Linked DNA regions of Kordia antarctica. The protein of the gene in region 1 binds, or shares a complex with, the protein of each later gene. Links are inferred from orthologs where the notes say so. Each region holds a gene or a part of one and is shown in the gene's direction. Other genes may lie near its edges. The genes, in order: tsaB and tsaD.

Region 1 (15,772 bases):
ATTGTATATTTAATGGCAATTCCGTATATTTTAGTGGCTATCATTGGAATTTATATCTACAAAACCTACAATAAAAAAACTGGAATAAAAAAAACGTAATATTTTTGTAACGAAATCATTTTTGGATAGTCTTATTAGAAATAAGATTAACACAGTATTAATAATGTTTGTAATCGCAAATATGTAATATTGTTTAGAACTAATACTAAGCCAACCATGATTCGAATTGAAGAATTGCATAAGTCTTATCGTATGGGAAGTAACAATCTTCACGTACTAAAAGGAATCAATCTTGATATAAAAGAAGGAGAATTTGTTTCCATAATGGGTTCTTCGGGTTCAGGAAAATCTACACTACTAAACATCATCGGAATGCTTGATGAAGCTGAAAAAGGTTCATACGTATTAGATGGTGTTCCAATTAAAAACTTAAGTGAAAAAAAAGCAGCTGTATATCGTAACAAATTCTTAGGTTTCATCTTTCAATCATTCAACTTGATTAATTATAAAAATGCCACAGAAAACGTAGCATTGCCACTATATTATCAGGGAATGTCACGAAAACTCAGAAAAGAAAAAGCATTATATTACTTAGAAAAAGTTGGTTTAGCAGATTGGGCACATCACTTGCCAAGCGAACTTTCGGGAGGACAAAAACAACGTGTTGCCATTGCACGCGCATTGGCTTCAGAACCTAAAGTTTTACTTGCCGATGAGCCAACAGGAGCTTTAGATACCAAAACTTCCAATGAAGTAATGGAGTTTCTTCAAGGAATTAATGACGAAGGAAAAACAATATTAGTCGTAACACACGAACAAGACATTGCAAACATGACAAAAAGAATTGTGATGCTAAAAGATGGTAAAATTGTAGAAGATAAATTTATAGAACAAGTAAGAGCTTCACAATATGTTTGATTTAGATCGTTGGAGAGAAATATTCCAAACCATTAATAAAAATAAGCTAAGAACACTCTTGGCAGGTTTTACAGTGACGCTAGGTATTTTGATATTTACCGTGCTATTTGGAATGGGAAATGGACTCAAGAACACATTCTACGAATCATTTCAAGATGATGCACAAAATACCATATTCATATATCCTGGATTTGCTAAAAAACCATTTAAAGGTTTCAAAAAAGATAGGCGCATAGAATTCAAAAATGAAGATTTAGAATTACTAAAAGAAAAATTTGGCGATCGCATCGAATTTACAACAGCACGTATTACCAAAGGTATCATTGTAAAATACAAAAGTGAATACGGAAACTACACAGTAAGAGCAGTACATCCAGAACATCAATATTTAGAACAAACTGATATAGAAAAAGGACGTTATATCAATGCAAATGATATAAATACGGACGCTAGAGTTGCCGTCATAGGACGTTTGGTAGAAAAAGATTTATTTGGCAGAGAAAATGCAGTCGGAAAATATTTTACGCTAAACAAAATAGTATACAGAGTTATTGGCGTATTTAGTGATGAAGGTAGCGGCGACAGAGAAGAACGTAACATATATACGCCTGTAAGCACAACGCAACTCATCTACAAAAACACAGATAAAATTGATCAAATCAATTTGTCATATGATATGGCAATTGGTTCAAATGGCGCGCGTAGACTATCTAAAGACATTGAAAAATTATTAAAAAACAAACACAACATTGCACCAAGTGACCAAAATGGAATTTATGTGCAAAGTGTAATTGAAGATTTAGAACAAACCTTACAACTCGCAAACGTATTGCAAATCATTGTAATGTGGATTGGTATCGGAACGTTATTCGCAGGTGTTATTGGAATCAGTAACATTATGGTATACATCGTAAAAGAACGTACCAAAGAATTAGGAATCAGAAAAGCATTAGGAGCCAAACCAAGTTCCGTAATTGGAATGATATTACAAGAAACATTGGTCATTACCTTAATATTTGGATATTTAGGACTGCTCATAGGTAATTTTGTCCTCAATTCCATGGGAGACAAATTGAAAGATTGGTTTATTACGGATCCAAATGTAAGTCAAGGAACCATCATTGCTGCAACGATAATATTGATACTATCAGGACTAATTGCTGGATATATTCCTGCCAGAAGAGCCGCGAAAGTAAAACCAATTGTAGCACTAAGAGATGAATAACAAGGAACAAGCCATAAACAAAGCACACAGATGAAATTTATATTTTCAAGAGATACTTGGCAAGAAATATTCGGATCTATTCGTAAAAACAAACTACGAACAGCCATTACAATTATTGGTGTATTTTGGGGAATTCTACTCTTTATAGGATTACAAGGTGCTGCCAAAGGAATTGAAAACGGTTTTGAAGCAGCTTTTAAAGGAATGGCAACCAACAGTATATTTCTTTGGGGACAACAAACAGGAATTCCTTATGGAGGTTTCAACAGAGACCGAAGCATACGAATAGAATTAAGTGACACTTACAGAATTGCCAACCAAATAGAAGGTGTAAGTTTTGTAGCGCCTAGAAACGCAAAAGGAATTTTTGACGGATCGCCGCCTTTAGTTGTAAACAATCTAAAATCAGGTAATTACAAAGTTTTTGGAGATTATCCTGTACTTGATCTTATATCAAAAAAGAAAATACGGAAAGGACGTTTTCTAAATCAAAAAGACATCGATGAAAAACGCAAAATATGTGTGATTGGTGAGCGTGTTCAAAAAGAATTATTTGAAGAAGATGTAGATCCTGTTGGAAAATATATCAAAATAAGTAACATGTACTTTCAAGTAGTTGGCGTGTATAAAAGAAATAATACGGATTTTTTTGAAGGAGACAACTCTATTTTTATTCCTTTTACCACATTCAAAAAAGTATACAATACAGGAAACAAAATTGGTTGGATGATGATTGCAGGTTATCCCGATGAAGACATTGTTGCGATAGAACAAAAAGCAAAAGCATTACTAAAAAGAAGATACTCAGTACATCCAGATGACGAACGCGCTTTTGGAGCAGCAAACCTTGGAGAAATGTTTGGAAAAATCACAGGATTTGTCACAGGATTAAAATTTACTGCACTAATTGTTGGAATTGCTACCATACTTGCAGGCGTTATTGCTATTGGAAACATTTTACTAATTACAGTAAAAGAACGTACCAAAGAAATAGGAATCAGAAGAGCATTAGGCGCAACGCCAGCAGAAATAAGAGGACAAATTATTTTAGAATCAGTTTTCTTAACATTGGTAGCTGGAATTTTAGGAATGACGGTTGGCGGATTATTACTATCTAAGTTGAATGATATAGCACAAGGTTTGGACGATTTCCCATTTATCAATCCAACAGTAAGTTTAGAATACATAGGAATGGCAATAGCGCTTATGGTCGTATTAGGAACGTTAATAGGGCTTATACCAGCGCAAAGAGCCGTAAGTGTGAGACCAATAGAAGCATTAAGAGAAGAATAACATCAATCAATCAATAACATAATTTAAGAACTAAAAAAATGAAAAAAGTTTTATTAATCCTATTGCTAATCGTATTTATCTTAGGAGCATTTGGAGCTGCAACATACTTTATCAATTCTAACAAGAAAAGTATTGAAACGTTTGAAACGGTTACGCCTTTTAAGTCAGCAATCGTTAGGAAAGTAGTTGCTGCAGGAACTGTAATTCCTGAAGATGAAGTAGAAATCAAGCCTCAAATTTCTGGAATTATCGAAAAAATATTTGTAAAAGAAGGCGACAAAATCAAAACAGGAGATTTAATTGCTCAAATTAAAGTTGTTCCTAACGAACAATCATTAAACAGTGCAAGAAACAGAATCAAAAGTTCGCAAATTGTGTTAGATAATGCAAGAGTCGCATTCAACAGAAACAAAACACTTTTTGACAAAGGAATCATTTCAAGTCAAGAATTTGAAAGAGCTGAGTTGTCATACAGTCAGGCGCAACAAGAAATTCGCAACGCACAAAGTGACTTGCAAATAATCAAAAAAGGATCTGTTGGAGGTTCTTCTGCTAATACAAACATTAGAGCAACGGTTTCAGGAACCATTTTAGTAATTCCTGTAAAAGAAGGAGATCAAGTAATTGAAAGTAACACGTTCAACGCAGGAACAAGTATTGCAACAATTGCAGATTTAGGAAAAATGATTTTCGAAGGAAAAGTTGATGAAGCAGAAGTTGGGAAGCTAAAGCCAAGCTCTGAATTAAAAGTAAGTTTAGGAGCTATAGAAAATAAGGAATTTGACGCAAAACTTACATTTGTTGCGCCAAGAGGTATAGAAGAAAGCGGCGCAGTACAATTCAAAATAAAAGCAGACGTTTCTTTAGATGATAATTATTTTATTAGAGCTGGATATAGTGCAAATGCTTCTATTGAATTAGATAAAAAAGAAGATATTCTAGTGATCGATGAAGCATTGTTACGATTTGATTCAAAAAACGAAGACAAGCCATATGTGGAAATAGAAGTAGGAGACCAAAAATTTAAAAAGAGATTCATTGAATTGGGAATCTCTGATGGAATAAATATTGAAATTCTTTCTGGTCTAACATTAGAAGACAAAATCAAAGTCTGGAACATAAAAGCTCCGAAGAAAGATGATAAAGAAGATCCAGATAGTGAAAACAAAGACGGAGAAAATGAAGACGAAATAAATGACTAATACCCAATACCTAATATTATAACTAGTACACATGAAAAAAGTTTTTATATACATATTGCTCATCACAGTAACAATTACTTCTGTACATGCTCAAAAAAATTGGACATTAAAAGAATGTGTTGAATATGCATTGGAAAATAACATTTCCATCAAACAATCAGCCTTAGACCGACAAAATACAGAGTTAGACAAAAGTGATGCAATTGGGAACTTCTTGCCAACTGTCAACGTTTCTGCATCGCATTCTTGGAATATTGGTTTGAACCCAAACCCAGTAACAGGACAAAACATAACCGCAACAACACAAAGTTCTAGTGGTGGATTAAATGTTGGAATTGACATCTATAGAGGATTGCAAAATCAAAACAGATTGCATCGAGCAAACCTAGCACTTTTAGCCAATCAATATCAATTAGATGATATTAAAGACAATACTTCATTGCAAGTAGTGCAACGATTTTTACAAATACTATTCAACAAAGAATCGTTAAAAGTATTACAAACGCAATATCAAGTAACATTAGGAGAACTAAAGCGCACAAACGAATTGGTAAAAGAAGGTGTTGTGCCACGTGGAGACGCATTGGAAATTGAAGCAAACGCAGCAACGCAAGAACAACAAATTGTAAATGCTGAAAATGCATTGCGTTTCTCAAAAATATCATTAGCACAACTATTATTGATCAATGATTACGAAAACTTTGCTATTGCAGAAGGTAATTACATGATTCCGTCTACGACAATCATGAACAACACGCCAAAGCAAATCTTTGAAAAATCGTTAGAAGTACGAAACAATGTAAAAATATCAGAATCAAACATTGAATTGGCTGAATATGATTTAAAAATTGCAAAAGGTGCAAGATTGCCGAGTCTTTCAGGATTCTACGGATTCAACACAAGATACTTTGATACAGAATTAGGAAGTACACCACCATTTTTTGATCAAATATCAGACAACAAAGGACATTCTTTCGGAGTTCAACTAAACATTCCAATCTTAAACGGATTCAGCGCACGAAATAATATACGTAGAAATGTCATCAACATTGAAAGAGCGAAGTACAATCTTGATCAAGTAAAAATTGACTTAGAAGCTACGGTAAATCAAGCGTATAACGATACAAAAGGTTCGCTAAAAGCATACGAAGCTGCTGAAAAAACATTAATATCACGAACAGAAGCACACAAATACTCAGTAGAACGTTTCAATGAAGGAATGATGAATTCGTTTGATTTCAGTCAGTCAAAACAACGTTTAGAAAGTGCTGAATCAGATGTGGTACGTACTAAGTTTGATTACATCTTCAAACTAAAAATACTAGAATTCTACTTTGGACTTCCATTAACGGATTTAAAATAATACTCATACAAAACACGCAAAAAGCATCAATTCTTTCAAAAAGGTTGATGCTTTTTTGTGTTTAATGAAACTCACTGTTGAAAAGCCTGAAAAGTGGCATTCAATAGTGTAAGTTGAATTAACTCTGTTGAAGAGCTGAGTCTCGTTGAATAATTTAACGTCAGTTCAATATAATAAGAATTGGTTTTTTATGCAATCCGTTCTTTTTCCGAAGTGTAGCAGGCATTTTTCGTTAAGAATTTTTGAAGCCTTGGAGAAAATTTATTTAAAATAACGCAATGATTCTTTGTAAAACTTATATCGAACTCACGTTAATTTAGGTTCAAAAGGATATTTTTCGATTCAGAGTTTGTCCCAGGTTGTAATACCTTTTACATTTGTCAAACAAATAAAAATCAAATGGCATTACGATTATACATAGAAACGGCAACCACAAATTGTTCTGTTTGTTTAGCAAATGATGAGGAAGTTTTATATTTCAAGGAAGAAAATGATAAAAACTATTCGCATTCTGAAAAGTTACACGTATTCATCAAAGAAGCGTATACAACTGCGGGAATTCAGCCAAATGACGTAACAGCTATTGTTGTTGGAAAAGGTCCAGGATCGTACACCGGATTGCGGATTGGTGTCTCTACGGCAAAAGGATTATGTTTTGCTTCCGATAAAGAACTCATTGCTATGGAAAGTCTAGAAATTTTGGCACGTTCCATCAACATTAAAAATGGTGTTATTCTTTCATTACTGGATGCTCGCCGTATGGAAGTCTATTCGGCAGTATACAATTCAAACTATGAACAAATTAGGGGAACAAAGACCGAAATCATTACGGAAGAATCGTTTTCAGACTATTTAGCGAAAGGAAAAGTTCATTTCATTGGTAACGGAGCAGCGAAGTGCAAAGATGTCATTACGCATGAAAACGCAGTCTTTTATGATGAAATTTACTTTCCATCAGCCAAACACATGATTCCAATTGGAATAAAAAAACACAAAAATAACGAAACTGAAGATGTTGCTTATTTTGAACCATATTATCTAAAAGATTTTATGGTCACGAAAGCAAAAAAGAAATAACACGAAATATACTTTTGAAACAGGATATTTTTTCAATTTGCTCTAACAATCTAACAATCTAACAATCTAACAATCTAACAATCTAACAATCTAACAATCTAACAATCTAGACAAAAAATCGATTCATCAACAAGACGGCAAGTGCTAAAAATGCTGGCGTTCCTTGCACAATTAAAATTCGATTACTCTTTGTAGAATACGCGCCGTAAAGTGCCGCGACGCAAACGCAAATGATGAAAAATAGACTTACAGAAACATCTTCTGTGTATAATGACCAAAACAATCCTGCGGCTAAAAATCCGTTATATAATCCTTGATTGGCGGCTAACGTTTTCGTTTCTTCAGCAAAATCTTTAGACTTTAAACCGAAAGTTTTCATGCCTTTTGGTGACGTCCATAAAAACATTTCTAAATATAAAATGTATACGTGTTCTATCGCGACAAGCGCAATAAGAATAGTTTGTAAAATTTTCATACGTTGAAGATATGGAAAATCTATGAACATAAAAAAAGCGTTATCAATAATTGACAACGCTTTTTATATATGATAGGCAAACTTCGTTTACTTTACTTCAAAAGTAAGTTTCAAGTTTACGCGGAATTCTACAACTGCATCACCATTCACAATAGCACTTTGTTCTTGTACATATACCGATTTGATATTTTTCACAGACTTAGATGCTTGTTTTACTGCTTTTGCTGTTGCGTCTTCCCAACTTTTCTTTGAGTTTGAAAGGACTTCTATTACTTTTAATACTGCCATGATATTGGGTGTTTAAAGGTTAAAATAATAATTAGAGTTTCAAATTACGGTAATTCTTTCAATTATGAAAACTTGTGCTTACCCATTTATGGCAACAACTTCGTTTACGTGTCCTTTCAATAAACTTTTCAAAGTATTTTCAATTCCACTTTTCAATGTCATAGTAGATGATGGACAACCGCTACACGCGCCTTGTAATACTACTTTTACAACTTTAGAAACAGGATCGTAAGAATCAAACATAATATTTCCGCCATCACTTGCTACGGCAGGTTTTATGTATTCATCTAAAATATTCACGATTTCTTTTGAAATATCGTCCAAAGCTTCAAAACTTTCTTCCGATAATTCAATTTTCTCTTTTTGTTCTACAGGAATATCTTCTGAAATAACTTCTTTTCCTTCTTGAATATAATTTCGGATAAACTCGCGAATCTCCATCGTAATATCATTCCATTCCACCATATCGTACTTTGTGATGGAAATATAATTCTTATCAAGAAAAACTTCTTTTATAAACGGGAAATGAAATAATGCTTGTGCTAATGGAGCGTATTTAGTTTCGTCAATACTTTTAAACTCAAGCATGCGATCAATGATTTTCTTATTGGCTACAAACTTCATCACTGTCGGGTTTGGTGTGCTTTCTGCATAAATAGTGACAGGAACTACTTTTTTTGGTGTAGCAGTTTCGCTAATCACTTCTTTTCCTTCATTAATATAGGTTTGAATTTGCTCAGCGACTTCGTCTTGTACATCCGACCACTCAACAATATTATAACGCTCAATGGCGATAAAATTCCCAGAAATAAAGATGGTTTTTACAAATGGAAGATAAAATAATTGTTGTGCCAAAAGAGAATCTTTAGCATCATCAATATTTTTAAATTCGTAACTATTATGTCGTGTCAGAAACGAACTTGCTTCAAACTTTATAATTGCAGGATTGCTTGTTTTTTCTATACTTATAGTAATACCACTCATGGAATTATTTTTTTACAAAAGTAACCATTATCGCTGTATTTTGTAAATGCTACTGTGTAAATTATTCTATTGTTGAGGTGGCTTTTAATTATTTTTATATTTTGTGTTAAAATAATTAAGAAATAATTACGTTTTTAATAAATTGGGCACATAAAATAGCGGCTTATGAAACTCATTCTGTTAAAAAGAGAATCTTGTGGCAAACAATGAGTAATAAATTGAGATAAGAATTAAATACTTATCAAATAATTTATATATTTGACCAAATGTGTAGCATTTTGAAATGTAAAAACGTCTGTTTATAGGAGTATTGCATATAACTAACTGAAACACAACGAATAAAGACCTCGTTACCAAATAATTAAGTTGCATTGAACGTTCAATACAATTCAAAACTGTATTGACTGCTTAGTACACAAAAAGATAAACACTAATGAATTTTAAAAAATACTTAGCTATTGTTGCCATCGCATTTGGAGTGCAAAGTTCTTTTTCACAAGATGGACTTCCTGTTTATGTAGACTATCTTTCTGATAATTTATACTTAATTCATCCTTCAATGGCTGGAGCTTCCTCTTCATCTAAAATTAGATTAACAGCAAGACAACAATGGTTTGACGTAGACGATGCGCCATCTTTACAAACATTGAGTTTCAACACACGTGTTGGAGACAAAGTAGGTTTTGGAGCCATTCTATATAATGATGCAAATGGAAATTTTTCACAACAAGGAGCATATTTAACATTTGCATATCACTTATTACTTTCAAGAAATACAGTTGACTTAAATCAATTATCTTTTGGGATTAGCACAGGATTCACACAAGGAACTTTAGACGAATCAGGTTTCGATATTATCAACAATCCCGATCCAATTATTGGAGGAACACAAGCAAACGCAACGTATTTCAATGTAGATTTTGGAGCGTCATATTACTTTTTAGATTTCTATGCGCATTTAACAATCAAAAATGCACTACCAACAAAAAGAGATTTGTTCTCTCAAGAATTTGAATCAAAAAATCAACGTCGTTATTTAGCTTCCGCTGGATATGTCTTTGGTGGATACGGTAGCGATTGGAAATACGAACCATCTTTTATGTTTCAATACACAGACGAAACGCAAGAATCTTCTATTGATGCAAACATCAAAGTATACAGAAACATGGATTTCGGAAGTGTTTGGGGCGGATTATCATATAGAAGAAGTTTAGATGGAGCTGAATTTGTAAACGGAACACAAGTTGACAATCAAAAATTACAATACGTTACACCATTTATAGGATTGAACTATAACAAATTCATGTTTGCGTATACATATTCGTATCAAGCAAACTCGCTGGTACTTTCTAATGGCGGTTATCATCAAGTTACAGTAGGGTACAATTTTGGAAACAGAAGAGATCCTTACGATTGTAACTGTCCTGGAATTAATCAATAATTCAAAACACACAAAACAACATATAAAAACGGCTTGCAAATTATAGCAAGCCGTTTTATTTTTAATGAAACTCAATTTTAAGAAGTCTAAAAAGACGCACTTAAAATTGTAAATTGAATTAATCCCGCTGAATAGCGTGATCTAAGATTTGTTGTATTAGTATTCGATTAAAAGAGACTGTCTGAAAAGGTTTAAGCAACGTCATTACGAGAAATTTTTCATTTCGAAGTAATCTGTAAGTCAATAACTTAAATTTGACAGATTGCTTCATTGCATTCGCAATGACTGCTTTTCAGACAGCCTCTGATTTCTTTTTTAAAATAATTGCATAATTATATAACGATTTCTGCGAAGTCTAAAATCTAACAGCGCAAGCGATCTAACTTCTAAAAGCGAAGCAATCTAAACTTACCATACATAATTCTTACGCGCCGCTTGCGTTTTAATTGCTTTAATCATGGCACTTTCCAAATCAGTTTTAGAAGCGTTGTTCGTTTTAGAAGCAATATGTAATTTACGTTTTGCATCCAATTCACGAATTTTTGCCTGAATCTCTTTGCGTTCTTTTTGTTGCGTTGCTACATATGCTAAAATTTCTTCTTTCGATTTTCCTTTTAGTTCTGTTGGCAATTCATCTTTCTTTAACTCTTCAACCTTTACAGAATCGTTGGCAATTCCGTCTACCAAATCCCAAGAAGAATTTGTATAAAAACTGGAACTTTTAGAAACTGCTCTATCAACTGCAATTTCTTCATTAATAGAATTTGCATTAAAATCCTGTGTTGATTGATTCATCATTTTATACTGTCCTTGTCTTCCGTATGCAATATACGTTTTGTTCAAACGTGTATTATATTCCATAATTTTCTGATCGTACGGCGTTTTTACATATACAATATTTCTGTTATGCGCAATCGTCATATAATCGCCTTTTCCAATCATAGCGCCATCTTTCCACATACCAGAGATTCCTTGTTCGTAGTTTCCGCAAAAAATAGTATTAATCACAACATCTTTTTCGGTAGCATTTGTAATGGCATCTCTATAACTTACAGTTCCTTGTGTAAACGGTTCGTTTCCTGCAATAAAAAGGAGTTTCAAATCTTTTGGGTTGCTTCCCCAATTCAATTGATCTAGCGAAGTCTGAATCACGTGTCCGCAAAACTCACTTCCGCCACGTGTAGTGAGCGAAAATAATTTCTCAGAGATTTCATCCAAATCGTTACTAAAACCTAACACTTGTCGTATATAGCCTTCTTCAGAGGCTAAATTATCATTTCCGTATTCATACAAAGCAATTTCCAAACTTGGTTTCTCGCCGTCGCATTTTGCGTATGACAATTCATTAATAATTTCCCATAATTGCGCTTTCGCTTGATGAATCAATCCGTCCATACTATTACTCGTGTCTAACAACAACGCAACTTTAATAGTGTGTTGCTTTTTTGTTTCTAAAACTGTAGCTTCTGCAACAATTTCGGTTTCTGTTTCACTCAATAATGCGGTGTCAGCTTTTGAGTTTCCTTTGCAAGCCATTGTTAAAAACAGTGTGCTTACTAAAAATACATGTAGTGTTTTCATCTGTTATTCTTTTTTAGTTTTTAATTCAAATTTGGTTAAAACAGTGGCGGTTATGCTAATCTTTTGAAACGTTAAATCTTCTATTTTTGATAATGAGTTGTTGTCAAAATAGGCATTCGAAGTATTCATGCCTCTTACATTTATTTGCGCATACGAATTTTGGTCAACTTCTTTTATAAACAACGCTTTGCCGATTTCTTGGTCAATTGCTTCGGCATATTCTGTAGCTTTTTGTTTGGCAACAATGAGCGATTTAATCTTTGTTTCTCTACGAATTTTTTCAAGATCAGAATGACTTACTTTTGTAATGTTTACATTCGTAATATTCAATTGATCTAACACTAAATACGTTTTAGAAAGTGTCTTGCCATCATGAACAATCAATTGATATTTCTTTACTTTCTCTACTTCGTTACGTTTTAAAAATCGTTTTGTATAAATTCCCTCAAAGTTTGAAACTGACAATTCTTTATCGGTATCAACACCCAAACTCTTCAAATTTGCAAGTAGCAATTGTTCTTGTTCTTCAATTGTTTTCTTATGATTTTTCTCTGTCAGCGTAATTGCAATATAAATTTCATTAGGAGTTACGAGCGTTTCAGCAGTTCCTGTAATTTCTATATAATTTTGATCAATAAAATTTTTTTCGCTTTGCGCGATCACAAAAAAGTGACAACAAATAATTAAGATTGTACTAATAATATACTTTTTCATACCGTACTATTTATTTGTGTTTAATTCTTTTACGTCAATCTTTCCGTCTGGAGAAATCACATAATATTTATGTTCCGTTTTTATTTCTGTTTTTGGAGCTTGTTTCTGTTCTTTTGGTTTTGGCGAATACACCAATTTAATCTGCATTCCAACTTGAATTACAGGTTCTAAAATTGCAGCATTTAGTACGATGTCGTAATTCTCATATGAAATTGGTTGGTAATAATATGAGGTTTGCTTTTTTGCTTTGGTCACGCCTTTATTCTTCTGTAAAGCTTCTAAAGAAACACTATTGAATGCTTGGTAGTTTTTGTAGAAATCTTTTGGGAAATAACAATACTTATCATCCGCCATAATTGCATTGTAATCTGCTAAATCAAATCCTAAAAGCTTATAATATTCTTTCTTTTCTTTAATCAATTCGACTAAAGAATTTTGCAACTTTTTATACACTTCTCTAATATTTTCAATAAAATAATCAACTTTCACTAAGTTGTAAATTTCGTTAGAAGCACATGCGGCTAAAACCTTTTCAAATTGTTGTGTTTTGGTAAATTGAATGTGAATATTCTGTTGCAACTCAAAACCTTTGGGAACTTCATTATATTTTGTACTAAACAGTTTTTTCTGCACTTCAATTTCATATACTGGCACAAACGAAATCACATCAATAGCAATATCTTCTTTTTTAATTCCGATGGAAAGCAATTGTTTTCGAACATTATCAATTCGTTCATTAACTAAATTATTGGCGTCGTCGGCTGTTTTTCCAATCTGAGAAATATTAAAAATTGCTGTGTACGAAGTTGCTTTAGCGTTGTACAACGCATGTACATCTAATGTAATGTTAGCACTCGGATTCACATTTCGCGCCGGATTAGATGTTGGATTCCCATAACGTTGCGCATTTCCGTAAGCTGTTGACTTTACATTTTGCCTGGAAATTTGTTGATCGTAATTTCCTTTGTGTTGTGCAAAAATAATCTGGGTAATAAATAAGCACAGGATTAAATTTATTTTCTTCATGATGTTTTTAATTTTGCTTAAAAATACCTGCAAAGAAATTCGTAAAAAATAGGGAATGAGTAAACTGCGTTTCTCAATGAGTAAAACGGAAGATTAGCTGAGCAAAGCATAGAAAAATTACAGTAAAAACACCTAAAATGATGGTTTTTGCAAAGGTGACATTTTAGTATATCGCCGAAAGTGCGTAAGTTTATCATTCTTAATGAAAAAGAAAATGACAAAACTGCTATCTCTATTTCTATTCCTATGCTTGGTTTCGTTTCAAGAAAGTGTTGCGCAAAACGATTCTGATGAAGCGAAAAAAATATCCAGAGCTGTTTTTACAGTGCGAGGAGAAATTAGAGGAAAAACCGATAGAACTCCTGTGTCAGATGCCACCATTCGTGTTGTTGGCGGAGAAGTTGTGAAAACAAATGCGTTTGGACGATTTACCATTCGTACGCGAATTGGCGACCAATTAGTCATAGAACATCCGAGTTTTGGACAAGAGTTTCATACCATTTCCGACGGAGAACCTTTGCTTGTATTGGTTGATGGATTTGATGCACAAGATTTAGAAACGAAAAAACAAGAGCGCGTAACCAACTTTAAACGTCATAAAGTTTTATTAGATTCTGCTGTACTATTCAAAAAAAAGGACATTGATAAAAGTATTGAATACATAGAAAAAGCATTAGAAAATTTATACGATAACAACGATCAAAAGCAACTTTCAGATTCCTATACAATTCTCGGCGATATTTATGCGTATTGGAAACAGTACGATTTGGCAATAAGCAATTACAAAATTGCACTAGAAATGTATAGCACAAGTCGCTTATGGATTTCACTCGGAACCACACAATTACTCAATAAAGAATACGAAGAAGCGATTGTTTCTTTTACTACGATTCTACGAAACAACTTATCAAGATATCAGCAAACAACGTCATATGAAAGTTTGGGAGATGCACACAAAGCATTAAAAAAGTACGATAAAGCATTAGAATATTATAACAAAGCATTGGCAATTGCAAAAGAAGATTTAATCACACCAAAAATTACAGATTTAAACTCTAAAATTGCGGATAATTATGCCGCAAAAGGAGATGTGAAAATTGCAAACGGATTGTTTTTAAACTCATTGAATTTAGCTTCTGAAGAAAATGTAAATCGCGCCATTGTTGAACAGAATAGAGTAGCCGACTTTTACAATGCTACAAATTCATATGATAAAGAAATTGAATTGCGGAAGCAAAATTTGGTTGATTTAAAGAAATCTGGCGTTGAGGAAAAAGAAATTTCTGGACTTCTAAAAGATTCTACCACAATTACTTCGCAAAAAATTAATTATAAAATTGGAAATGCCTTCTTACTCCAAGAAAAATATGATGAAGCCATTCCATATTTCGAAAAAAGTATCTCAGAAGCAAACACAAAAGGAGATTTAATTGTAGAAAAAGATGCCACACGAAAAATTTCGGAAACCTACGAATCACTTGGTGCTTTTGAGAAAGCAAAGCAAGCATTTGAAGAATATGTGCAATTGGTCAACGAATTGGTTTTGGTAAAAGAACAGGAAATTTCACAAGCAAGTCGATTCACCAAAAGAATTCAAGAAAATCAAATTCGAATTTTAAGTTTAGAAGCTGATCGTGTGATTGAACGTTCTAGAAACGAAAACTATTTGCGCGAACAAGGATTGATCGAGGAAAGCAATACGCGACAGAAATACACTATTTATTCGTTGATTTTTGGAATGACGTTGTTGGTATTTACCATTTATCTGTTATATCGAAATAGCAAACAGCAAAAGTTGGCAAACAATTTATTAGCACTAAAATCATTGCGAACACAGATGAATCCGCACTTTATTTTCAATGCGTTAAATTCTGTAAATAATTATATTGCAATTAATGATGAACGCAATGCAAATCGGTATTTATCGGAGTTTTCTACGTTGATGCGTTCCGTTTTGGAAAATTCGGATGAAGATTTTATTCCATTATCAAAAGAATTGGAATTGCTTGAATTGTATGTGCGATTGGAACATATGCGTTTTCAAGATAAATTTGAGTATGAAATAAACGTTGACGAAAGCTTGAATGTTTCTGACTTTCAAATTCCGCCAATGTTATTGCAACCGTATATTGAAAACGCTATTTGGCACGGGTTGCGTTATAAAAAAGAAAAAGGATACCTGCGC
Region 2 (15,873 bases), 2.7 Mb from region 1 along the record:
ATGAAAAAAAGAAATTCTAATGCGTTAAAACTGAATAAGTATTCAGTGTCTAATTTAAAAATGACGACAATAACTGGTGGACTTGAATCATCATCTAATAATTCATTAGATAATTATACTTGTGCCCCAAGTGATTCTTGTGACACCTATTTCTGTCCTACTGGAGGATGCACGTCTAATGGACGCCATTGTCAACAATAATAAATTATTATGTTTCAAGTGAATTTCGGTTCGCTTAATAAAAAAACCTATACTGAAAGAGTGGCAAAATTTCTTGTCGCTCTTTGTTTGTCTGTATAAATGAAATTACTTTTTAATTTAAAATTCAACATTTATAATTTATAATTTATAATTTATAATTTCAACAACGTCATTTCGAGTATTATTGAGATCAAAATATATTTTGATTGAAAATACCTAGCATGGCGACTTCAATATGAAAGAAAATTGTACTTCGGTAAACTAAGTATTCATAAACACCTAAACTATTAAACTTATAAACCTTTAAACTAAAAAAACTATTCTTTCAAAGCATTCGTATGAAAAGCCACTAAACCTTCAATTGGTCTTCTAACAAAATTTCCAACGGTAAATCCAAATTCTGTAGCAACTTCTCTAATCTCCTTTTCTGAGAAAAATGCAATTGAACCTGCAAAGTGTACAGGAATCGTTTTGATTTCTTCTTTAAACTGCATGATCATGTTGGTAGCAAATTCACGAAATCCTTTTTTGATAAGCTTCAAAATGTAATCAGAATCTTTGTTTAAAAACATAAATTCGGCAAAGTTTGCCAAGTATGCATTTGGATTTGGTTGCTTGTAAAGATTGTATTTTATATAATCACTGTCAAGATTGTACTTTTCTTCAAAAGCAACTCGTATTGCAGTAGGCATTCTATGGAAGTAATAATCGCGAATAAGTTGTTTTCCGTAGTAGTTTCCACTTGCTTCATCCATTAAGGTATATCCTAATGAGTTTACACGTTGATGTAATTTTTCTCCATCATAATAACTACAATTCGAACCAGTTCCTTGAATACAGACAACTGCCGCTTCTTTTTTATGATTTATGGTAGCATAGACAGCCGCCAACGTATCTTCATTGACCTCAACGTGCGCATTTGGGAAAAACTCTTCCAAAACACCTTTTAATAGCAATCGTGGATTTTCCGTTCCGCAACCAGCGCCATAAAAAAAAATGTGTGTTACTATATGACGATTTGCTGAAAGTTCTTTGCTTTTTTTGATGGTTTTTGTCAGCTTCTTCTCCGTCAATATCGCAGGATTTAATCCTTTTGTACGAAGTTTGTCTAATAATTGATTCCCATCTTTGTCCACTGCAATCCAATCGCATTTTGTGGAACCACTATCTACTACTAAAATCATGTAATGAATATAAAAGTAAATTCCCGATTAATCGGGAATGTTATAAAAAAAAATCAATAAACACAGTACATTTCAACTTAGTTCCATGCACTGTGTTTGTATAATATTATAAACCGTGAACGTATACCGCTAAGTCTACTAATTTGTTTGAATATCCAAATTCATTATCATACCAAGAAATGATTTTATAGAATTTTGGACTCAATTCGATTCCTGCGCCAGCATCAAAAATACTTGTGCGATCATCACTTACAAAATCTTGAGAAACAACTGCATCTTCTGTATATCCAAGAATTCCTTTCAATTCACCTTCCGATGCTGCTTTGAATACTTTTTTGATTTCTTCGTACGAAGTTTCTTTTTCCAATCTAACTGTTAAATCTACCACAGAAACATCAACTGTTGGCACACGAAACGCCATTCCTGTAATTTTTCCGTCTAGTTTTGGAATTACTTTTCCAACAGCTTTTGCAGCTCCAGTTGAAGTTGGAATGATGTTATTCATTGCCGAACGACCTAATCTGTAATTCTTTTTTGATGGAGAATCTACAGTATGTTGCGTAGAAGTTGCTGCGTGTATTGTTGTCATTAACGCTTCATCAATTCCGAAATTATCATCTAATACTTTCGCAATTGGAGCCAAACAGTTTGTTGTACAAGAAGCATTTGAAACTACATTGTCAGTTGCTTTTGCATCTTTATGATTTACGCCCATTACAAACATTGGTGCATCTTTAGAAGGTGCAGAAATAACTACTTTTTTTGCTCCGGCTTGAATGTGGTAATCAGCAGTTTCTAAGGTTGTGAAAATCCCAGTACATTCAGCTACTACATCAACTCCGGCAGCATCCCATTTTAAGTTTTTTGGATCTCTTTCCGCAGTCACACGAATTGTTTTTCCATCAACTACAAGATTTCCATCTTTTACTTCAATCGTTCCATCAAATCTTCCATGAACAGAATCGAATTCTAATAAGTAAGCTAAGTGATCTACATCTAATAAGTCATTAATAGCAACTACCTCTACATTAGCACGTTTTACGGTTGCTCTAAATACTATTCTTCCGATTCTTCCAAATCCATTAATTCCTAATTTCGTCATTTTATTTGTGTTTAATCTTTTCGTTCTTAATTTATATTTATACAGATAATATATCTGAAATTCTCAATAATTCTTTGTTGATGGTATGTTTTCCTTTGACTGCTTTTTCTATACTCGTGACTAATAATTTGTTGTCAGCTACACCAACCATTACATTGGTTTGTCCGTCCAAAATCAATTCTACAGCTTTTACGCCAAGTCTACTTGCCAATACACGATCAAAACAGGTTGGTTTTCCGCCACGTTGCATATGTCCTAAAACAGAAACGCGTGCTTCATAGTCAGGTAAGTTTTCGGTAACATATTCTGCCAATTCAAAGACATTTTTACCAATTTTGTCTCCTTCAGAAACAACGACAATACTTGATGATTTTCCGCTTCTGCGACTTCTCTGTAATGATTCTAACAATCTGTCTAATCCTAAGTCTTCTTCAGGAATTAGAATTTCTTCTGCTCCTGCTCCAACTCCTGCGTTTAGCGCAATAAATCCTGCATCGCGTCCCATAACTTCTACAAAGAAAAGTCGGTTGTGTGAACTTGCCGTATCACGAATTTTATCAATTGCTTCTACAACTGTATTTAATGCAGTATCGTAACCAATGGTAAATTTTGTTCCAAAAATATCATTGTCTATCGTTCCAGGAACTCCAATAACAGAAATGTCGTATTCTTTACTAAAAATCATTCCACCAGTAAATGTTCCGTCACCACCAATAAGAATCATGGCATCTACGCCTTCTTCTTTTAGATTTTCATATGCTTTTTTTCGTCCTTCTTTTGTTTTGAATTCGATAGAACGTGCCGATTTTAAAATCGTTCCGCCTTTGCTGATTATATTTTTTACATTACGAGCGGTAAGTTCTACACTATCACCTTCAATCATTCCTTGATAACCTCTGTAATAACCAACACATTTTATGTTGTAATATGAGCAAGCTCTTGCGACAGCTCTAATCGCAGCATTCATTCCTGGAGCATCGCCTCCAGAGGTCATAACGCCTATTTTTTTGATGTTTTGTTGCATGCAATTTTTAATTTGAAAAGTAAAGCTAGGAAACTTATTTTGATTTTATAGTACGCTTGACTCTAATTTTACATTGTTTTAAAATTTCAAACGTTTTCGTTAATAAGTTCTCAGATTTTTAATGATTTAGATTGAAATTTTGCTATTATTTTAACGTGAGTTTGACATAATTTTACTCAAATAAAGCTTTGAACATATTTAAAAATAAGTGCTTAAGTATTTGATTTTCGTTTTCTTTGCTCGCACAAAGAAAAGAAACAAAAGAAAGTGCGCTTTTCCAGAGGTATTTTTAGTTTTTCTTTTTGAAAAAAACTAAAACCGCATGAATTTTTCTAAATTTTCTCCAAGGATTCGAAAATTCTTAACGAAAAATCCCTGCTATACTGCGGAAAAGACAAAAAATACATTGGAATTTTATATAACTGACGTTATTTTAATGATTTTTCATTTTGAAAACAAGAAGATTTTGACTGTTTTTAATGAAATTTGGAAAGTATATTTTTATTGAAGATACAAATAAAGAGCAACTAATTAATCACTAGAAACTAGTCAAAAATTATTCATCCTTTTTGTCTTTATTACTATCGTCTTCTTTGCCTTTTTTATCCGTTTTATTTTCTTCTTTTGTAGATTTTTCTTTTTTAGGAGTTTCCTTTGCCGTAAAATTTACAACTCCATTACCTGCTTTGGCTTTTTCTTCTTCGGCATCTTTTTTCTGCTTTTCCTCCGCCATCTTCTTTTTTCCTTTGAAGACTTTATCTACCAATTCTTTTAACGTATTGAAATCAACTTGATACGACAATCCAATTCCTTGTGTGAATCCTTGAATTTCACCAACGTACTGAATTTGGTTTTGTTTGTTGAAGATTTTCGCTGTCAGTGTTCGATCTTCATTTAAAGAAATTTCTATTTCCGCATCACCAACAATTGCCGTTTGTGCAACGCCGCCAACAGGAACACCAATTTTACCATTAAAAGTTATTCTTTCACTAATTTGACTCGAAACCGTAAATCCTAACTGATCTGCCGCATCTGGGTTTAATTGATTGTAACGATCTGCCTGACTGTAATTTAAACCAACATTCAAAATTCCGTTTCCATCGCCTGTAAGTGCGTCATTTATAATTCCTGTTGCCGTTTCAATTAAGTTTCCAGTAATTGCGCTTTGATTGATGTTTACTTGATTTACAAAACGTCCTTGTGATAATAGCGAAAGTGCTTGCAATCTACGTTTGTCTTGGTCATCTAATAAATAATCTAATTCCGATTTCGCAACTCCTTTTGCATTTGGAAAGTTGATGTTAAATTTTGGTTCTATTTGATCTAAACTTCCCGTAATTTGGATGCTTACTTCCGTAGGCACTTTTCTGTTATACGTTGGCGTTTCTAACAATACGTCAGGATTCGCGTTTAGGTTGTACACAGCTTCTAAATTTAATTGCGCACGTAACGGATCGCCTTCCCAAGTAATAGTTCCTTCAGGTTTTACGATGAATTTTTTATTTATAACGCCTCCATACTTAAAATTATATTCTCCTTTTTGAGTAATAAAATCGCCCCACATGTTGAATTTACCATTGGTATTAATTTGTATAAGTAAACTTCCAAAACCACTTCCTTTTATAGTACTTCCTGCTTTTTTGTCCACTACAATTTCTACTTCAGCATCTGGTGTAATACCAATATCAAATTCTAATTCTAATCCTTTGAAGTCTTCTAACACTTGATCTTCTTGTACTTCTGGGTTGTAGAAATCTTTTTTATTGACAAATTTTATAAAAGATGCATCTCCGATAGAAGCCACATCACTTATTGGTATTTTGAGCGAAGTTCCTTTCTCAGTATCTCCAGAAACTTTAATGGTTAATGCATCTGTTGGTCCTTCAATTGTAGCTTCTCCACTAATATAACCCGTTCCATAATACAAGGTTTCTTCATCGTTATTTTCATCTGTGTTTAACACTAATAAACGATCTGTTGTTATATTTAAGCCTAATCGCCAATCGGAAAATCCTGTGTGCGTAATAGTTCCGTTGAGTTGTCCTTTGGTATAATCTTGTGTGTCCAAAATAGTCACATCCGCAAATTCAAAAGTCTGGTCATATAATTTTACAATAGAACTATTTGCCATATCCAAATCTACATTGAGATACGGAATGTACAATCCGCCAGCCAAAATACTGAGTTCCCCATTTATTGTTGGATTGTTGAGATTTCCAGTAATTTTTGCTTCTCCCGAAATAAGTCCTCTAATGTCTGTAATGATATCTTCTCCAAGCGCACTAAATGGTGAAATGTCAAATTTATCAATCGTTGTGTCAACATTGATCGTGTTAACTTCACCAGAAACATTGATGTTTCCAACAGCAACTAACGATTCAATAGTTTCATTGACCAATTTTGCATTTACATCAAAACTTTCTAACCGATCATCGCCAGAAATATCAACAGTTAGATTTCCAAGTTCTTTACCATTAACAATCAAATCCGCAATATTCAAATTCGATTTTGGCACATAACCTCCATTAATTTGTTTAACATCTAACTTTCCATTCACCTTTCCGCCTAAGCGAATACTATCAATAGATGGCGTTATTTTTTCCAATGCAACATCAATGAATTGTAGTTTTATGCTTTTGTTGTTTTCACCAAATAATTGCCCTTCTAAGTCAATTTCTTCATTTTCATGACTCATTACAATTTTTTCAATAAAAATAGAATCGAGTGTTTTATTAAAGATGAATCTGTTTTTTCTATCATTTTTTTCGTTCACAAACCATTTATATCCACGAAAAGAAACATCTGATTTTTTAATTCCGACAACGGATTTATTGGTTTCATTAATAGTATGATAGAAACTTAAATTGTAATTATCTTCAAAACCTTTTCCGCCTTTAAATTCCGTTTTAAAGAATAAAGTATCATTTAACGTCGTGTTAATCAAGCTAAACTCTTTTGCATCATACCATTTCGTAGCTATATCTGCAATTTCTATATACGTGTTAAAAATTGGGTTTTTATTATCAATTTGTATTTCTACATTATCAATCGTGTTTCCGTACGCAATAATTTGTGGCGTTTTGAATGTAAGATTAAATCTATTCTCGTCGCCAGTAATGCTTCCACGAAGCGATGTGTTTTTAGACAATTCTACATCTGGCAAAAATACATCAACAATTTTATTATAAATTTTAAAATTGAACGTTAAGTACTGATTTGGAAGCACTTCAATTGGTCTGTAATTTGTGTAAATACTTCCCACAGAGTTTTGCACTAAGTCAATAACTTCGTCAAAATGAAAACGTCCTGTCACAGTTCCGCGAATGATGTCTGGCGAATCTACTGTGAGCGTTCTAATATCTTTATCAAACTCCGAATTAATATTGAAATTTTCAAACGAGTACGTTTCATTTTGATTGGTATATGCAATTTTCTTAAAGAAAATATCGCCTGCCATATTATCAATCGTATTTCCAACCACATCAATTACGACATCTCCTTGTAAAACAGAAGTTTTATCTCTTTTGACAAAATTCAGCTTATACAAATCAAGTTTATCAATAGAAGCTTTAAAGCGGAATTCGTTAATTTCTCCTGCAAAATTAGCCAAACCTTGAAAGTTAAATTTCGCATTTGGATCGCTTGAAGATAAATTTCCGTCAAATAATTGATCTTTTAAAACTCCAGAAACACTTAAGCCTTTATAAACGTATTTGTTGTAACCAAGTTTCGTCACTTTCCCTACAACTTCCGTGTTTAGGCTTTCTTCCGTAAATCCTTTTCCATCTACAAAAACATCAAGCGAAACTTTTCCGAGTGTTTCATCTTCTAAATAACGACCAATATTAAAATCTTGCAACACTATTTCTCCAATATATGAAGCGTTGATATTATCACTTACATTTTTAAACTTTACGTCTAAAATTGAACTTCCAATTTCTGTATCAATCTTTACATCTGCGTTGATAGTGGTTTCCGTAATTTCCGTAACACCGCGCAAGTTAAATTGCCCTAATTTGTTTAAAGATGTAGGCAAATTTTTCCCTAGAATATTTGGCAACAATGATGACATTTGATAGTAATTTGAAGTAAAACGATCAAAGTCACCTTTCATATAAAAAGGTCTGCTGGAATTTAGTAAGTTTTTATAATGAATGTCACCTTTTATCAAAGTACTTGGCGATCTGAAGTGGAAATTTTTCGTAGTGAAGTCGTTCAAAACACCTGTCAACTCTGTACTGAACGCTCCTTTTTTGTTTCCAAATTCGTCGTAAAAATAATTCAATTCACTAAAATCAAGTTCAGAATCAGTGAAAGTTGCGTTGATTTTCACTTTGTCTAAAAAGTTTGCAAAGTCTTCTCGATCATAATCAAACACCACAAATCCATTTAATATGGAACCATCAGTTTTTACAATCAAATCATCAAAACGCATTTGCGTCAGCGTATATTGAAATTTAGCATACATTTCATTGACTCGCAAACCATTACTATCTAAAAATGTAAGTTTACGAACATCTCCATAAACACTTGGACCTTCAACTTTAAAATCATTTACCGTTCCTGAAAGCTCCGTAAAATCAAGCATATTTGGCGTAGCATTATTTTGATCTCTGTATCTAAACTTGCCATTACTCAAGCGCATTTTAGATGTTTTTAATAGAAAATCGGAAGGAGTATCATCGGGAGTTTCTGTATCAAACTTGGCAATAAAAACATCCAACGTTGTATCAATTGAATCCTTTTCAGTATTAATATTCAGGATTAAACCGTCAACATTAACAGCTCCAAATTCAAGTTTACTATTTATAAGATTATTGAAACTTAAAATAGAAGTTTCCAATGTATTTACATGAATCAATGTATCTTTTAGATAATCTTCAATATAAATATTTTTAAGAGAAATATCGCCATTCCACTTTAAACCAATCCGTTCAATATTGATATTTGTTTTGTAAGTATCATTGATCCAATTGGTTGCTTTTTTTCCAACGGCTGTTTGTACGGCTGGAATAGAGAATAGAATCACCAAAAAGATGAAGAGTAGCAAAATTGCCAACACGATACGCTTCAATATTTTCCAGACTCTTTTAATGACGTTTAGTATTTAAGTTACCTACTTTTAAGACTATGCAAATTCACGAAAAAAACAATACAAAACACGATGTTTAGCATATCTTTGTGACTTTATACCAAATTTTATGCCTTTTTAAGTTTATGAGCACAAAAGATGTATATATTTTAGCTATTGAATCATCTTGTGATGACACTTCCGCCGCTGTTTTACAAAACGGAAAAGTATTGTCAAATGTTGTTGCAAATCAAAAAATTCATGAAGCATTTGGAGGCGTTGTTCCCGAATTGGCTTCGCGCGCACATCAACAAAATATTGTTCCAGTTGTTCATCAAGCGTTGGCTAACGCAAATATCGATAAAAAACAGTTAACTGCCATAGCTTTTACGCGCGGACCTGGATTAATGGGTTCATTACTTGTCGGAACTTCATTTGCAAAGTCGTTAGCACTCGGATTAAGCATTCCGCTAATTGAAGTCAATCACATGCAAGCACATATTTTAGCGCATTTTATTGAAGAAGAAGGACAAGCAATTCCGAAGTTTCCATTTTTAGGAATGACCATTTCTGGAGGACATACGCAAATTGTGCTTGTCAAAGATCATTTTGATATGGAAGTCATTGGCGAAACCTTAGATGATGCTGTTGGAGAAGCGTATGATAAAAGCGGGAAAATTTTAGGACTCACCTATCCTGCGGGACCAGAAATTGACAAATTGGCAAACGAAGGAAATCCGAAAGCATTCCCGTTTCCAAAACCGAAAGTACCTGGTTTAAATTTTAGCTTTTCAGGATTAAAAACAGCTATTTTATATTTCATTCAAAGGCAAACCAAAGAGAATCCAACGTTCATCGAAGAAAACTTAGTGGATATTTGCGCGTCAATTCAATATACGATTGTGAATATTATTTTGGATAAATTAAAAAAAGCTTCCAAACAAACGGGAATCAAAACCATTGCTATTGGCGGCGGCGTTTCAGCGAATTCAGCAATTCGAAAAGCATTAAAAGATGGCGAAGTCAAATATGGTTGGACAGCGCACATTCCAAAGTTTGAATATACAACAGATAATGCCGCAATGATTGGGATTGTTGGTTATTTGAAATATTTACGAAAAGATTTTGCGGACGAATCTGTAACGGCGAGTTCGAGGATTAAAATCTGATAAATAGTATTGAGATTTGTTGGCTTTTTTTTTGTTGATTTGTTTATTCGTTAATTTGAATGATATCCTGTCACATTGAGCGCAGTCGAAATGTTGTTCTTTGTTCTTTGTTCTTTGTTCTTTGTTCTTTGTTCTTAAAAAAATACATTTACATTTAAAATTCAACATTTAGCATTTAGCATTTAGCATTTATAATTTACAATTTAACATTCAAAAAATGCAACTTTTTTACACACCTGAATTAACATCTGAAACGAAACACTACACGTTTTCTAAAGAAGAAAGCAAACATATGGTGCGCGTTTTGCGAAAGAAAGAAGATGATGTTTTACATATTACGAATGGAAAAGGAGCTGTTTTTTTGGCTAAAATTACAATTGCTGATCAGAAGAGTTGTGTCGTTAAAATTATGTCGCACGAGTTTCAAGAACCGAAAAGTTACAAATTGCATTTGGCAGTTGCGCCAACAAAAATGAACGACAGATATGAATGGTTTTTAGAAAAAGCAACTGAAATCGGAATTGACACGATTACGCCAATTATTTGTGATCACTCGGAACGAAAAATTATTAAAGCGGAACGTTTTGAGAAAATTATTCAATCGGCAACGAAACAATCATTAAGTACTTATTTTCCAGAATTGAAACCTATTAGTTCGTTTTCAGACTTCATTAAAAGACATTCTGACGATCAATTATTTATCGCACATTGCGAAGAAGATAAAAAACAATCGTTAAAACAAGTCTTAAAAGCACGAAAAGATGTCACCATTTTAATTGGTCCTGAAGGTGATTTTTCTACGAAAGAAATCGAACTCGCGTTAGCAAATAACTATATTCCTGTTACTTTAGGAGAAACACGTTTACGCACAGAAACTGCTGCAATTGTAGCGTGTCATTCGGTTGCTTTTATGAATGAGAATTGAAATTATAAATGTTGAATGCTAGATTTTTAATCATTTAATTTTCAATCATTCAATCTTTTAATTCTAATTAGATTTTCGTTTCATGATCTTAAAGTTTAACTTGCATTATTTAATACCAAATAAACTTTAAAATAATTGTTTAAAATCGTTTCTATTTACTTTATATTTTAATATAAAACAGAACCGTAGCTAATGCTATGTTTATATTTTCTATTTCATCTAAAGCAACTTTAATTCAATTTTTCATCAATCATTTTAAAGACTATTTGATATAAGACTATTTTACATGAAGAAGCTTACGATCCTTTTATTTTTATTGAGCATTTCGCTTACGCATTCGCAAGAAATTGGAATTTTGAAATACGGCGGTGGCGGCGATTGGTATTCGAATCCGACTGCGATTCCGAACCTGATTCAGTTTTGTAATGAAAATATCAATACAACGATTAAGAAGAAACCACAAACCGTAGAAGTTGGCAGTGTCGATTTGTTTCAGTTTGCGTTTGTACATATGACAGGACACGGAAATGTGTTTTTCTCAGATGAAGAAGCCGAAAACCTGCGAAAGTACTTGACTTCTGGCGGTTTTTTACATATTGATGATAATTATGGAATGAATCAATATATCCGAAAGGAATTGAAAAAAGTATTTCCAAATCAAGAATTAAAGGAAATTCCAGCAACGCATCCAATTTTTAAACAACCATATTCATTCCCGAAAGGATTGCCAAAAATTCATGAACATGACGGTTTGCGTCCGCAAGCATTAGGATTGTTTCATGAAAATAGATTGGTGTTGTTGTTTACGTTTGAAAGCGATTTGGGCGACGGTTGGGAAAATAAAGAAATTCACAACGATTCAGATGAAATTCGACTGAAAGCCTTGCAAATGGGCGCAAATATTGTAAACTATGCGTTTAAAAATTAATCAATTTCCTTACTAATTATTTATGAAACTTAGTTATTATTGTACATCTCCTTCATGTGGAAAAATAAATTATATGAAAGTTGATTCTGATAATAGATATGATTTGAAACAAGAAATTGGAAGTGATCATTTTAATGAACGTTGCAAATATTGTGGAAATCATACGAAAAAGCACATCAACAGATTGTATGGAGAAATAAATACAACTATTGTGTTGTTTTTTATATTTGCTTCGCTGGTATTAACTGTTTTTACTTGGAATTTGGGTTTAATAGTTGGAAAACTAACTATAGGAATTCCGCTTTTTGTTTGGTTTGATCAAAAAAGAAGAGCGAGTAATTTTAATAAAATAATGATTGATTAACAATGAGTTACAACCTTTTTTTAGATGACATTCGTGTGCCAGAAATGGTATATAGAAATCCTGCTGATTACGATTTTGTGATTGTGCGTACGTATGAAAAATTTGTAGCGTATATTGAAGCAAATGGACTTCCTAAATATATTAGTTTTGATAATGATTTAGGATTAAATACTGAAGGAGAAGTTGCTGAAGATGGTTATGCAGCCGCAAAATGGTTAGTATATGAATCTGGTTTGGATTTAACGAAACTTGATTTTTATGTACATTCTGCAAACCCTGTGGCAGCCGAACAAATTAAAGGTTTGCTTCAAAATTATATCAAACATTTAAAATCGAATTCTTAAGATTATTTATGTCCCAACTCACACATTATACCACCAATTTTAAGAAACGAACATTTCCGATTACGTTGGTTTCCGATCAAGTTTCGAATGCGCCAAATATTGGTTCGCTGTTTCGAATTTGTGATGCTTTTGGTGTAGAAAAGATATTTTTTTGTGGAGATAATATTCCTGTTTTCGGAAGAAAGATGACCAAAACAGCGCGCGCAACCGAAAAAGTTGTGCCTTTTGAAGTTACAGCAAATATTCATGAAGTAATTTCAAAACTAAAAAAAGATGGTTACACAATTATTTCATTAGAAATTACTGAGAAAAGTGAATCGATTCATGAACTAGATTTTTCAAAGTTTGAAAAAATTGCGTTGGTTGTTGGCGATGAAAAATTTGGCATAAATCCTGAAACTATGCACGAATCCGATATGGTGACACATATTGAAATGTTCGGTCAAAACAGCAGTATGAATGTTGTACAAGCCACAAATATTGTACTCTACGAAATAACGCGTCAACATATAGTTGCGAACTAATTTTATTGTTTTAATTTTAGCTACAAATTGATTTAGATGACTTCAAACACAATTGCAAACGGAATTTTAAAAGCCTTGGGAATTATTTTAGGCGTTTTTTTAGTCCTATATTTTCTCTACAAAATACAAACAGTAATCACATACATTGCGATTGCCGCCGTTATTTCTTTAATTGGAAGACCAATTGTACGTTTTTTAAAACGACGTTTAAGGTTCAGAAATACACTTGCCACTATTTTTACAATGGTGATATTGATTGGCTTATTTGTTGGTTTAATTTCTATGTTTATTCCGCTTATTGCAAAACAAGGACACAATTTATCCTTACTGAATATTGAAGAATTACAAGGAAGTATTGAAACCTTGTACATACAAATTTCTGAATTTTTAGATACGAAAAATATCGATTTAGATCAATCATTAAAAGACTCAAAACTGCTTTCAAATATTGATTATTCTATTCTTCCAAACTTTTTCAATTCACTAATTAGCGGTTTAGGAAACTTTAGTATTGGCTTATTATCTGTATTATTTATCTCGTTCTTCTTACTGAAAGACAGCAAGTTACTTGAAGATGGCGTCATGGTTTTTGTATCAAATAAAAGTGAAGATAAAATGAGCAGATCGTTTGAAAAAATTAAAGATTTATTGTCACGATACTTTGTCGGTTTGGTATTTCAGATTCTAATTTTATTCATCATTTATACCATTGCGTTGCTTATTTTCGGAATTAACAATGCTATTGTAATTGCCTTTTTATGTGCATTATTAAACCTAATTCCTTATATCGGACCTTTATTTAGTGGAGTTTTGATGATGATTTTATGTATGACAAGTGATTTAGATAGTGATTTTAGCACCATCATTTTACCAAACACAATTGGCGTAATGATGTTCTTTGTTGCGGGACAATTGATTGATAATTTTTTGAGTCAACCAATGATATTTTCAAACTCTGTAAAATCGCATCCGCTAGAAATTTTTCTTGTCATTATTATTTGGGGAATTTTATTCGGGATTCTTGGAATGGTAGTCGCGATACCTTCATACACAGCAATTAAAGTGATTTTGAAAGAATTTCTTTCCGAAAATAAAATTGTACAATCGCTTACTAAAGATTTGTAAATTTTGAATTTAGCGCTTCTTACACCAAAAATTCAGCAATTTATCAACGATCATTTACATGAAGATTCAACGAAACTTTTGTTGAAATATAAAGACGTTAATGGAATTCCGTTTGCCGAAATTATTGAGCAAATTCAAGCGAAAGCCAGGTGTGAAAAGAAATTACCAACTTGGTTTTCTGCTGAAAGTATATACTTCCCGAACAAATTAAATATTGAACAAACTTCTTCTGAACAAACAGCAATTTATAAAGCAGGTTTAGTGCAAGGAACTTCTATGATTGATTTAACAGGCGGTTTTGGTGTAGATTGTTATGAATTTTCAAAACGATTTCAAAACGTAACACATTGTGAAATTTCATCAGAATTATCTGAAATTGTAACACATAATCACAAAGCACTTGGAGTTTCAAATATAAAAACCATTGCGGAAGATGGAATTCAGTATTTGCAAAATTCAAAACAGAAATACGATTGTATTTATATTGATCCTTCACGCAGAAATGACACAAAAGGAAAGGTATTTTTATTAGAAGATTGTTTGCCAGATGTAGTTTCGCATCAAAACGTTTTATTTCAACATGCAGATACAATTTTGATTAAAACGTCTCCGTTACTCGATATTACAAATGGTTTGCGCGCTTTGCAACATGTAAAAGAAGTTCATGTAGTTGCGGTTCAAAATGAAGTAAAAGAATTGTTATGGTTGTTAGATAAAAATGTAGTTTCAGCAGCTATTTTAATTCAAACTATAAATATAAAGAAGAAAGAAACGGAAACATTTAGCTTTCATTTGTCTGAAGAAAAAGAAGCAACTGCGAATTATTCGCTTCCAAAAAAATATCTGTACGAACCAAATGCCGCTATTTTAAAAGCTGGCGGATTTTTAAGTATAGCAAAAGCTTTTGGACTTGAAAAATTGCATCAACATTCACATTTATACACATCAGATGAACTGATTACGTTTCCTGGAAGATGTTTTGAAGTGCAAAAAACAGTTCCATATACTAAGAAAATTATTAAAAAAGAACTAAATTTAACCAAAGCAAATATTACGACTCGTAACTTTCCTGAATCTGTTGCTTCCATTCGGAAAAAATTAACAATTGCGGACGGCGGCACCGATTTTTTGTTCTTAACTACTGTGTTTACTGGAAAAAAAACAGTTATACATTGTAAAAAAGTCTAAGAAATACGTCATAAAAACCACTTTTACGGTTTTACCGTAGCTTTTATAACAAGACACCTTATCTCAAAGTTAAGACTTCTGCATACATTTGAACTATGCAATACAGTTTTAGGGATTTAGGGGAATCCACTATACTTAGGGGAACTTTGAAAAAAGTTCCCCTTACTTCTTTTATAGGGTTAAGCGAATTGTGTTCATTGTCATTTTCTTCTTTTATTATCTTCTTTCCAATACTGCTTTATATCTGACAAATCATACACTTAAACGATTCACTCCATTTTGAAAGATTCAGAAAAAAGTTCTCAATAGTATATACTTAAATTTATATATCCTTTTTGGGTAATTAGTACATAACGATACTTAAAGCCGTAGATTCTGAATAAGATATATGGCTTTTTGTATTTAATATGACATAATTTTCTGGAAAAATCTTCATTTGACAAACCTCATATTTAAAACTTATATTTTTTTTCGTAGCGAAAAACCTACAATTCATAGCGTTGAACGATTATATATGGAGTTTGTAGAAAGGAATTTAAAACCTGCCCGATTATCTAATGTATTTAATAGTTTTACTAGACCATATTTAGAATGCAAACCTTATTATTTATTGTCTTAGTAGGCAATCATTCCAAGTTTTGTACTCTTTAGAGCTGAAAACAACACAATATTCAGACTAACAGCAAATGAAAATTCTTTATGGATTTTTATTAGTGTTGTATAT

The links.
Region 2: the proteins of tsaB (region 1) and tsaD are in contact, whole or in part, in a solved structure (PDB 4WQ4), measured with the Escherichia coli proteins. The link is inferred for Kordia antarctica from one-to-one orthologs.

Annotation. Positions count from the first base shown.
Region 1 is NZ_CP019288.1:4,166,467-4,182,238, forward strand. The notes cover bases 5,375-8,239. They hold tsaB (tRNA (adenosine(37)-N6)-threonylcarbamoyltransferase complex dimerization subunit type 1 TsaB), read left to right. Parts: upstream 5,375-6,400; coding sequence 6,401-7,078; downstream 7,079-8,239. Other genes in these bases: IMCC3317_RS17380 (TolC family protein), read left to right, coding at 5,375-6,001; IMCC3317_RS17390 (DUF1304 domain-containing protein), read right to left, coding at 7,185-7,553; IMCC3317_RS17395 (dodecin family protein), read right to left, coding at 7,641-7,841; IMCC3317_RS17400 (NifU family protein), read right to left, coding at 7,920-8,239. Also shown: IMCC3317_RS17355 (hypothetical protein), read left to right, coding at 1-99; IMCC3317_RS17360 (ABC transporter ATP-binding protein), read left to right, coding at 217-918; IMCC3317_RS17365 (ABC transporter permease), read left to right, coding at 911-2,143; IMCC3317_RS17370 (ABC transporter permease), read left to right, coding at 2,174-3,436; IMCC3317_RS17375 (efflux RND transporter periplasmic adaptor subunit), read left to right, coding at 3,475-4,638; more of IMCC3317_RS17380, read left to right, coding at 4,670-5,374; more of IMCC3317_RS17400, read right to left, coding at 8,240-8,825; IMCC3317_RS17405 (PorP/SprF family type IX secretion system membrane protein), read left to right, coding at 9,259-10,266; IMCC3317_RS17410 (VWA domain-containing protein), read right to left, coding at 10,675-11,847; IMCC3317_RS17415 (SIMPL domain-containing protein), read right to left, coding at 11,851-12,561; IMCC3317_RS17420 (SIMPL domain-containing protein), read right to left, coding at 12,568-13,587; IMCC3317_RS17425 (tetratricopeptide repeat protein), read left to right, coding at 13,802-15,772. UniProt on the Escherichia coli protein: Required for the formation of a threonylcarbamoyl group on adenosine at position 37 (t(6)A37) in tRNAs that read codons beginning with adenine.
Region 2 is NZ_CP019288.1:1,467,945-1,483,817, forward strand. The notes cover bases 7,774-10,739. They hold tsaD (tRNA (adenosine(37)-N6)-threonylcarbamoyltransferase complex transferase subunit TsaD), read left to right. Parts: upstream 7,774-8,728; coding sequence 8,729-9,751; downstream 9,752-10,739. Other genes in these bases: IMCC3317_RS05970 (translocation/assembly module TamB domain-containing protein), read right to left, coding at 7,774-8,585; IMCC3317_RS05980 (16S rRNA (uracil(1498)-N(3))-methyltransferase), read left to right, coding at 9,969-10,676. Outside these bases: IMCC3317_RS05950 (hypothetical protein), read left to right, coding at 61-201; IMCC3317_RS05955 (N-acetylglucosamine kinase), read right to left, coding at 519-1,385; gap (type I glyceraldehyde-3-phosphate dehydrogenase), read right to left, coding at 1,492-2,487; pfkA (6-phosphofructokinase), read right to left, coding at 2,525-3,511; more of IMCC3317_RS05970, read right to left, coding at 4,068-7,773; IMCC3317_RS05985 (DUF4159 domain-containing protein), read left to right, coding at 10,963-11,604; IMCC3317_RS05990 (hypothetical protein), read left to right, coding at 11,678-11,968; IMCC3317_RS05995 (cyclic-phosphate processing receiver domain-containing protein), read left to right, coding at 11,971-12,312; IMCC3317_RS06000 (TrmH family RNA methyltransferase), read left to right, coding at 12,321-12,836; IMCC3317_RS06005 (AI-2E family transporter), read left to right, coding at 12,873-13,961; IMCC3317_RS06010 (class I SAM-dependent methyltransferase), read left to right, coding at 13,965-15,149.